2 regions of the Micromonospora sp. WMMC241 genome follow, and region 1 is predicted to be linked to the other one. Evidence: riboswitches for the same ligand, from Rfam matches in the RefSeq annotation. Region 1 holds a riboswitch; the other holds the start of a gene.

Evidence for each region. Region 1 has a riboswitch for cyclic di-AMP ahead of O7598_RS06890 (coiled-coil domain-containing protein). Riboswitches for the same ligand answer to the same signal wherever they lie in the genome.
Region 2: it holds a riboswitch for cyclic di-AMP, as region 1 does, so the genes downstream of both, O7598_RS13120 (LysM peptidoglycan-binding domain-containing protein) here and O7598_RS06890 (coiled-coil domain-containing protein) in region 1, are expected to answer to the same signal.

Annotation. Positions count from the first base shown of each region.
Region 1 covers NZ_JAPZBF010000001.1:1,417,477-1,422,491, forward strand. Annotated here, with positions in the region: gene O7598_RS06880 (SRPBCC family protein) at 1-154, shown strand, start outside; gene O7598_RS06885 (hypothetical protein) at 165-641, opposite strand; gene O7598_RS06890 (coiled-coil domain-containing protein) at 721-1,821, opposite strand; cyclic di-AMP (ydaO/yuaA leader) riboswitch at 1,827-1,956, opposite strand; gene O7598_RS06895 (cation diffusion facilitator family transporter) at 2,101-3,015, opposite strand; gene O7598_RS06900 (HelD family protein) at 3,092-5,015, opposite strand, start outside.
Region 2 covers NZ_JAPZBF010000001.1:2,826,992-2,832,006, reverse strand. Annotated here, with positions in the region: gene O7598_RS13130 (M4 family metallopeptidase) at 1-850, shown strand, start outside; gene O7598_RS13125 (YbaB/EbfC family nucleoid-associated protein) at 1,463-1,912, opposite strand; gene O7598_RS13120 (LysM peptidoglycan-binding domain-containing protein) at 2,195-2,872, opposite strand; cyclic di-AMP (ydaO/yuaA leader) riboswitch at 2,871-3,015, opposite strand; gene O7598_RS13115 (LLM class flavin-dependent oxidoreductase) at 3,226-4,788, shown strand; gene htpG (molecular chaperone HtpG) at 4,843-5,015, opposite strand, start outside.

The DNA of each region.
Region 1 (5,015 bases):
GCGCGACGAGCCCGACGGCGTGGTGCGGATCGACGTGGAGATCACCCTCACCGCGCCCGCGCCGCTGCTCGGTTACGCGTTCCGCCAGGCCCGGGCGGCCCACCTGGGGCTGGCCGCCCGCCTCGGCGCGACCCTGGAGGGCCGGCCGGCCTGACTCGGTGGGGTCAGCCGGGCCGACCCCGCCGCATCCGCCCCCACGGCTTGTAGGTGGACAGCACGGTGGCGATCAGCAGCAGCGTCGTGGAGACGGCCGGCGGCACCACCAGGTCGACCCGCAGGTGCGCGTCGGCGGTGTCGGCGAGCGCGCCGAGGTGCCGGATCCGGGGGGTCAGCAGGAGCAGCACCAGGCCGAGCATGACGGTGGTGAGCGCGAACTTCACCAGCACCCAGCGCCAGCGCAGCAGGCCCCACGGGGTGAGCAGCGCGCTGGCGGTCCCGATCAGCCAGACCGCCACGCTCAGCGGCGCGAACAGCCAGGTGACCAGCAGCGCCGCCGCCGGGTAGACCACGTCGGGGTCGGCGCCGCGCAGCCCGGCGATGCCGAGCGCGAGCAGCGTCAGGTCGCTGCCGAGCCAGCCCAGCGAGGTGGCCAGGTGCGCGGTGAGCAGCGCCTTGCGGCCGGCGGGCGAGAGTCGTCTCATGCCCCGATCGTCGCCCCGTCGCGCGGCCCACGTCGTGGGCCGCGCGACGACACCGGGCGTACGTCGTGTGGCGTAGTGCTCAGTAGACCGACAGGTGCACGTGGTTGGTGTGGTCGCTGGACGGGTCGCCGTTGCCGCCGCTGTACGACTTCCAGCCGCTGCTGGGCAGCCAGATCTGCCGGAACCAGATCACGTAGAGCACGGCGAGCCGGTCGGCGTTGCGGATGAAGTAGGCGGACAGGTTGTTGCCGTACGTCTTGTCGCCGCCGCTGGCGACGCCGCCGAAGCCGTCCTTCTGCGCCGCGAAGTCGCAGGCCCGCCCCTTCGGGTGCTCGCCCGAGCCGCTGGGCCGGTGGCACGAGACGTACCTGGTGAAACCGGCCGCCTTGGCCTGCTGCAACGCGTGCAGCGTGCGCGGGGTGATGCAGCCGCTGGCCGGCGTCGGGTCGTTGACGCTGCACGACTCCGCCGGCCACGAGCCGTCGGAGTTGCGTTTGGCCGGCTTCGCGTTCGCCGTGGACGTGCCCCGGACGCTGCCGCCGCCACTGCTGCCGCTGCTGCCACTGCCGGCGGCCGGCCGCCGGTTGGCGACCTCAAGCGCCCGCTCGGCCTGGTCCTTGCGCTTGGCCATCAACGTGACCTGCTTGCGCTGCTCCCGGATCTCGCCGTCGAGCGCGCCGCGGGTGCGGATGGCCTCGTCCCGGGTGGTGATCAGGTCGCGCAGCGTCCGGTCCTCGTGCGCGGCGACCGTCTCCAAGGCCGCGGCCCGGTCCATGAAGCCCTCGGGGCTGCGGCTGCCGAGCAGCGCCGCGGCGGTGCCCATCCGGCCGGTGCGGTACGCCACCTCGGCGATCTCGCCGACCTTGGCGTCGCGCTCGGTCAGCTCCACGTCGATCGTCTTGAGCCGGTCGTTGAGCTGCTTCTGCCGGGTCACCGAGCGGCTCAGCGCGGCCTTGGCCTCCAGCCAGCCCTTGCTGGCCGCGTCGAGCTGATCGCGCAGCGCCGGGGTGCCGCCCTCGTCGTCGTCGCCGGGTGCGGCGGCGAGCAGGCCGGTCGGGGAAGTCGACCGTGCCGCCGAGGCGGGGGAGACCGGGACGGTCCCGACGCCGAGGGCCAGCGTCGCGACGAGCAGGGCCGCCAACCGGGCGGCCGTCCGTCGTGCAGGTGCCACTGTGGGCATTCGTGTGTCCTTCCGTCAACCGCCGACCGGGTTAGCTGACGGGTTCGGGACGGAAGATCCCTACCGCTGACGCGGATGCACCCCACGTACGTGGTTCCCCGGCTCGCCCTGCGGGCGATTAGGCGCCGGCCGCGCCCTCGGGTGCCGGAGTGACGCCCGAGGTGTGGCCGCGACCGAGCCTACCGGCGCTGCCCGGAGCCGGCTCCGCCGACCGGAGCCAGCTACCGGGCAAAACCGGCATAAGCCAACAATAAACACAGTGATTTAAGTCTGTCCTAATTACCACTCGGTCGGACCGCAGGCCCCGGCTGACGCTCCGGGTTCGATCTGCAACGTGGCGTGGTCGATCGAGAAGTCCTCGTGCAGCGCGGCCCGGGCGGCGGCCAGCACGCCGGCGACCTCGGTGCCGGCGTCGACGGTCAGGTGCGCCGAGGCGACGTCCATGCCCGAGGTGAGTGTCCAGACGTGCAGGTCGTGCACCTCCGCCACGCCGGGCACGGCGGCCAGCCGGTCGTGCACCGCGGTCACCTGGAGGTGCTCCGGCGCGGCCTGCACCAGGATGCGCACCGCGGCGCGGCCGAGCCGCCACGTGCGCGGCAGGATGAACAGGCCGATCGCCACCGCGACCAGCGGGTCGGCCCACCACCAGTCGGTGAGCGCGATGACCAGCGCGGCGCCGATCACGCCGAGCGAGCCGAGCAGGTCGCCGAGCACCTCCAGGTACGCCCCGCGCAGGTTGATGCTCTCCTGGGCGCCGGAGCGCAGCAGCGCGAACGCGGCGACGTTGGCGAGCAGGCCGAGCACGGCGACCACCAGCATCGGCCCGGCGAGCACCTCCGGTGGCTCGCCGAACCGGCGTACCGCCTCGACCAGGACGTAGATCGCGACGGCGCCGAGCAGCACCGCGTTCGCCAGCGCCGCGAGCACCTCGAGCCGGTAGAGCCCGAACGTCCGCTGCGGATCGGTGCGGGCGCGCCGGGTGGCGCTGATCGCCGCGAGCGCCATGCCGATGCCGAGCACGTCGGTGAACATGTGCCCGGCGTCGGAGAGCAGGGCCAGCGAGCCGGTCGTGACGGCGGCCACCGCCTCGACCAGCATCAGCACGGTGAGCAGCGCGAAGGCGGCCCACAGTCGCCCCCGGTGGCGGTGCGCCGCGTTGGCCACCGCATCGCTGTGGTCATGACCTGCGCCCACGCACACACCCTCCGCCCCGTGCCCCGGCCGGAACCAATCTATGCTCACATCGCTATGTGTGCAAGTGAGGGTGTCCTCACCCCACCGGGTCGAGGGTGGTCAGGCGCTGGGTGGCCCGGGAGAGCGCCACGTAGAGCGTGCGGACCCCGGAGCCCGGATCGGCCCGGATCTCACCCGGCGCGACCAGCACCACACCGTCGTACTCCATGCCCTTGGCCTGCAGGCTGTTGACCACCTGGAGCCGGCCGGCGCCCAGCTCGCCCAGCCAGCCGGCGACCTCGTCCCGGCGCGGCACCGGCGTGATCACGCCGACCGTCCCCTCCACCTCGGCCAGCAGCACCCGGGCCGCCTCGACCGTGGCCGTGGGCAGCTCGGCCGCGGCCACGGTGCGCTGGACCGGCGGCACGCCCGTCGACCGCACCGCGTCGGGCAGCGCCAGGTCCGGGTACAGCCGGCGGATCTCCGCCGCCGCCACCGCGAAGATCTCCGCCGAGTTGCGATAGTTGGTGGTCAGCTCGTAGCGGTGCCGCCGACGCCGCCCCAACGCCTGGTCCCGGGCCCGGTCCAGCTCCTGCGGGTCCCCGGTCCAGGCGGTCTGCGCCGGATCGCCGACCACCGTCCAGGACGCCAGCCGCCCGCGCCGCCCGACCATCCGCCACTGCATCGGCGAGACGTCCTGCGACTCGTCCACCACCACGTGGGCGTAGTCGCGGTAGTCCACCGGGCGCTCCCGGGCCGCGGCCCGCGCGGCACGCTGCCGATCGGCGTACGTGCTCAGCTCGCGCACGCCGCCGGCCAACTGGTACGGGTCGCGCTTCGGCCGGGCCCGCCGCACCGGCGTGCCGAGCAACGCGTCCAGCTCGTCCAGCAGGGCGATGTCGGCGACGGTCAGCCCGTCGGTGTCCAGCGTCCGGTACGCGTCGGTGAGCAGCCGGATCTCGGCCGAGGAGAGCACCCCGCCGGCGTACCGGCGCAGCCGCTCCGGCCGGGCCAGCCAGCCCAGCACGTGCCGCGGGTGCAGCCGGGGCCACCAGGCCTTGAGGAATTCGCGGAACTCCGGCCGCTCGATGATCTCGTCCTCGAACGCGGGCTGCTCCGGCAGCCGGCCCACCCGCAGCGTCCGGGCCTGCGCGAAGAGCGCGGCGAGGACCGCGTCGAACGCCGCCCGACGCACCTCGTTGCGACGCGCGCCCCGGGTCAGCGTCCGGTCCCGCACCGCGTCCAGCGCCGGCCGGTCCAGCCGCAGCAGCTCACCGCGGTAGAGCAGGCGCAGCTCCGCCGGGGAGTCCGGCACCGCGTCCCGGGTGGCGCGCTCCAGCACCCGGCGCATCCGCAGCGAACCCTTCACCGACGCCACCTCCGGCGGGTCCGTCCGGGTCGCGGACAGGCCCGGGAAGAGCGAGCCGAGCGAGTGCAGCGTCGCGGTCTCCTCGCCGAGCGACGGCAGCACCGACGCGATGTACTCGACGAACACGCCCGACGGACCGACCACCAGGATGCCGCCGCCGGCGTACCGGGACCGGTCGGAATAGAGCAGGTACGCGGCCCGGTGCAGGGCCACCGCCGTCTTGCCGGTGCCCGGGCCGCCGGAGACGATCGTGACGCCGTTGCCGGGGGAGCGGATCGCCTCGTCCTGCTCCCGCTGGATGGTGGCCACGATGTCGCGCATGCCCCGGCCGGTGGCCCGGGACAACGTGGCCAGCAACGCGCCGTCGCCGACCACCGCCATGTCCGGCGGGGCGGCCTCCGGGTCCAGCAGGTCGTCCTCGATCCGGGTGACCTTCTCGGCCGCGGACTGGATCGTGCGCCGGCGCACCACGCCGCGCGGCTCGGCCGGCGTGGCCTGGTAGAACGCGGCGGCGGCGGGCGCCCGCCAGTCCACCACCAGGGTCTCGGCGTCGTCGGCGCGCACGCCGAGCCGGCCCACGTGCAGCACCTGCCCGGTACGCAGGTCCAGCCGTCCGAAGACCAGTCCCTCGTGCTCGGCGTCCAGCACGTGC
Region 2 (5,015 bases), 1.4 Mb from region 1:
GAACTGCTACTCCAGCAGCGTCCCGGGTGGCGAGGTGCACGCCTCCGCCGGACCGGGCAACCACTGGTTCTACCTGCTGGCCAACGGCAGCAGCCCCACCAACGGCCAGCCGTCCAGCTCCACCTGCAACAGCAGCAGCGTGACCGGCCTGGGCATCCAGAAGGCCATCAAGATCATGTACAACGCGATGCTGCTGAAGACGTCGTCCTCGTCGTACCTGAAGTACCGCACCTGGACGCTGCAGGCGGCGAAGAACCTCTACCCGACCGGCTGCACCGAGTTCAACACGGTGAAGGCGGCCTGGGACGCGGTCAGCGTGCCGGCGCAGTCCGGTGACCCGACCTGCTCCGGCGGCACCACGCCCACGCCGACCGCCACCACCACCCCGCCGTCGGGCGGCTGCTCCGGCAACAAGCTGGCCAACCCCGGCTTCGAGTCCGGCAACGTGAACTGGACCGCCTCCTCCGGCGTCATCACCACCGACAGCGGCCAGGCCGCGCACGGCGGCTCGTACAAGGCGTGGCTCGACGGCTACGGCTCCTCGCACACCGACACGCTCAGCCAGTCGGTCACCATCCCGGCCGGGTGCAAGGCGACGCTGACCTTCTGGCTGCACATCGACAGCGCGGAGTCCACCACGACCACCGCCTACGACAAGCTGACCGTCAAGGCCGGCAGCACCACGCTGGCCACCTACTCCAACCTGAACAAGGCCACCGGTTACGTGCAGCGATCCTTCAACATCTCGTCGCTCGCCGGCACCACGGCGTCCATCTCGTTCAGCGGCGTGGAGGACGCCTCTCTCCAGACGTCCTTCGTCGTCGACGACACCGCGGTCACGCTGAGCTGACCACGACGCGAACGGCCGGCCGTCACCCTCGGAGACGGCCGGCGGTTCCGCGCCTCCAACTCCCGGCTCCCGGCCCGCCCGGCTCCCGGCCCGCCCGACTCCCGGCCCGCCCGACTCCCGGCCCGGCTCCCCTCCTCGCCGGCTCCCCGCCCGGCCGACTCCCCGCCCGGCCAGCTCCCCGCCCGGCCGACTCCCCGCCCGGCCCGGCCCGGCCCGGCCGGAGATCTTGGTACGGATCGGCCCCTATAGGGGCCCTTTCGTACCAAGATCTCGGCCGTTCCCGCTGTTCGGACGCTCCATCCCGACAAGCGGGAAGAGGCAGCCGCATGTGGCGCGCGTTCCTCCGGCAGGGACAGCGGGCGGCACGGCGGGATGAGTCGCCGTCGGATAGGCCGGCACGTCACTCGATCCGGCACGTCAGGCAGGGCGACCGACCAAGCGGGCTGGTCACTCAGACCGGGTTGACCGCTCAGACCGGGTTGACCGCTCAGGCAGGGGTGATGACTCAGGCAAGGGTGATGACTCGCGCAGGGACGGCCACTCAGGCAGAGGTGATGACTCGCGCAGGGGTGACGACGCAAGCAGGGGTGACGACGCAAGCAGGGAGGTCGGTCAGGCAGGGTGGGCGGCGCGGGTCACCGCGTCTCGGTCGCGGCGGATGCGCGCGGCCACCTCGTGCATCGTCCGACTGAACAGCTCCGCCTGGTCGGGCAGGCCGCCGAGCCGGGCGGCGAGCGCGTCGGTGTCCGCCCGGGCGGAGTCGCCGACCCGCGCGTCCAACTCGCTCAACGCGTCGTTGACGGCGTCGACCAGGTGTCCGCAGAGGACCTCCAGCGACACGTCGGCCAGTTCCGGGTCGACGACGACTGAATGCAGCCGGCCACCCTGGACGGCGACCGCCCGGACCCGGCCGCCGGCGGCCGCGCCCTCGGCCCGGAGCAGCTCACCCGGCTCACCGTCGGCGAGCCCGCAGGCCCGGGACCGCATCGCGGCCAGCGCCTGCTGCGTGCGGGTCAGCAGCTCGTCGAGGCTCGCGGCGGCCGAGAACGCATCGTTGGTCATATCCGCGCTTTCTTCACGTCTTAGCCGAGCCTCGTGACCATAGCAACCACCGGCGACGGAACCTCGTCACCCGCCGCGCCCGGCCGGCCGTCGACGCCGGGAGCAGGACGGACGCCCACCACCCCCGGCGTGTCGCGACGACGAACGCCCGACCGGATGACCCGGCCGGGCATGTCGTCGCCGGTCGCCACGACGCGGTCCGAGGAGTCGTGCCGCCGGCCCACCGGATGCGTCACGGACACGGCAGCCACACGGACCGCGGGACCTGCCGCGAGCCGGGGATCAGCGCAGGCTCAGCCGCTGTCCTGGAAAGATCAGGCTCGGGTCCGCACCGACCACGGCACGGTTGCGCGCGTGCAGGGCGTGCCAACCGCCGGCGACGTGCTTCGCCGCCGCGATCTCGGACAAGGTGTCGCCGGGGCGTACCAGATAGGCGCCGGTGGCCGGCGCGCCGCGCCGCTCACCGGCCGACGGGCGCGGCGAGGCGGCCTTCTTCGTGGACGTGGTCGAGGCCTTGCCGGCCTTCGTACCGTTCGTGCCGCGCGACCCGGCGGTCCGGCCGCTCGAACCGGCCTTGTCGCCGCCGGACCGGGCCTTCTTGCCACTGGACCCGGCCTTCTTGCCGCAGACCGGCCAGGCGCCGATGCCCTGTCCGTCGAGGACCCTCTCGGCGACGGCGATCTGCTCGGAGCGGCTGGCCAGGTCGGCTCGGGCGGCGTACTTCTGGCCGCCGTGACCGTTCCAGGTGGACCGGGAGAACTGGAGCCCGCCGTAGTAGCCGTTGCCGGTGTTGACGTGCCAGTTGCCGCCCGACTCGCAGCGGGCGACGGCGTCCCAGTTCACGCTCGCGGCGCTGGCCGGCGCGGCCGGCCCGAACAGGGCCGCGGCACCGGTGGCGGCACCGGCGACGAGCGCGGCGACCACGGTTCGGCGGCGGCGGGTTGAGTATGCAGTTGACATGTGGATTCCTCCACGCCGACGAGGTGAGCTGTCGGGTTCGGGCCGAGGAGCCCGGCCGCCGGTGGCGGCTTCACCCCGAGGTGACGTGCACCGTGGAACGTGTGGGTCCCCCGCTCCCGCCCGAGGTTCGGGTACCACCGGGCCGGTGGCGGGACTAGGCGTTACCGGCCCGTGGTGTCCGCGACTGCGAACGGAACCGACGCTAGGGATGATTTGCGACGATCGCCCGCTTCTTGTGACGTTCTTCACCCGGCCGGACTACCGCGTCCAGGGTGGCGGGTCCACCGCCGCCGGCCCGCTGACGGGGCTACCGTGGGCCGGGACCGGGCAAGATCGCGCAAGGAGCGGGGCGGATGACCGACAACGGACACGAGCTGGCATTCGGCGGCTTCCTCACCCCCGACGCCGGTCGCCCCGACCAGGTGGTCGCGCTGGCCACGCTCTGCGAACAGGCCGGGCTCGACCTGGTCACCTTCCAGGACCACCCCTATCAGCCGGCCTTCCTGGACACGTGGACGCTGATGTCGTACGTGGCCGCCGCCACCGACCGGATCGGTCTGGCCGGCAACGTGCTCAACCTGCCGCTGCGCCAGCCGGTGGTGCTGGCCCGCAGCGTGGCCAGCCTGGACCTGCTCACCGGCGGCCGGGTCGAGCTGGGGTTGGGCGCTGGCGCGTTCTGGGACGCGATCGAGGCGACCGGCGGGCGGCGACTCACCCCCGGCGCGGCGGTCGACGCGCTCGACGAGGCGATCCAGGTCATCCGCGAGGTCTGGGACGCCGAGCGACGCGGCATGATCCGGGTGGCCGGCGAGCACTACCGGGTGGTCGGGGCGAAGCGCGGGCCGGCGCCGGCGCACCCGGTGGGCATCTGGGTGGGCGCGTACAAGCCGCGCATGCTGCGGCTGGTCGGACGGGCCGCGGACGGCTGGCTGCCGTCGCTGGCGTACCTGCCGAAGGGACCGGACGATCTGCCGGCGCTCAACGCCCTCGTGGACGAGGGCGCGCGGGCCGCCGGGCGCGATCCGGGCTCGATCCGCCGGATGCTGAACGTCACCGGCACGTTCAGCCGCTCGTCCACCAGCTTCCTCGCCGGGCCGCCGGAGCAGTGGGTCGAGGAGCTGGCCGGCCTCACCCTGGAGCACGGCGTCACCACGTTCATCCTCGGCAGCGACGAACCGCGCGCCATCCAGCTCTTCGCCCAGGAGGTGGCGCCGGCCGTCCGGGAGCTGGTCGCCGCCGAGCGCACCACGCCGGGTAGCGGGGCCCGCGCCGTGGCCGAGGAGCAGGCCGCCGCCGGCGGTCCGACCACGCTCGCGGTCACCCCCACCCCCGACCCGGGGGTACGGCGCAGCGCCCGCCGCCTCTGGGACGAGACGACCCGTCCGACCGCCCCGCCGCCACCGGCCGGGCACGTCTACCCGGCTCGCGGACAGGCCGCCGGGCAGCACCTGGTGGACGTGCACGACCACCTGCGCCAGGAGCTGGCCCAGGTGCGCGACCTGCTGGAGCAGGTCCGGCGTGGGGCGGTGTCGCCGGGCGGAGCCCGGGCCGCGCTGAACGCGATGACCATGCGGCAGAACGACTGGACGCTGGGCGCCTACTGCGCCGCGTACTGCACCGTGGTGACCCAGCACCACGGCCTGGAGGACGCGTCGATCTTCCCGCACCTGCGCCGCTCCGACGCCGGGTTGGGGCCGGTGCTGGACCGCCTGGAGCAGGAGCACGTGGTGATCCACGGAGTGGTGGAGAGCGTCGACCGGGCGCTGGTGGAGCTGATCGGCTCGCCCGGGGACTTCACCGCGTTGCAGGAGGCGGTGGACCTGCTCACCGACACGCTGCTGTCGCACCTGTCCTACGAGGAGCACCAGATCGTCGAGCCGCTGGCTCGGCACGGTTTCTTCCCCGGCCAGCTGTGATAAGCGGGGGCCCCTCCTATCGCCCAGGCGATAAGAAGGGGCCCCTCCTTGCATCTACAGGTTGCGGGCGAGACGGTCGGCGAGGATGCGGGTGAAGTGGGCCGGGTCGGCCAGTTCCCCGCCCTCGGCGAGCAGCGCCATGCCGTAGAGCAGCTCGGCGGTCTCGGTCAGCGCGGCGGTGTCGCCGCCCTCGCCGTGGGCCTTGCGCAGGCCGGTGACCAGCGGGT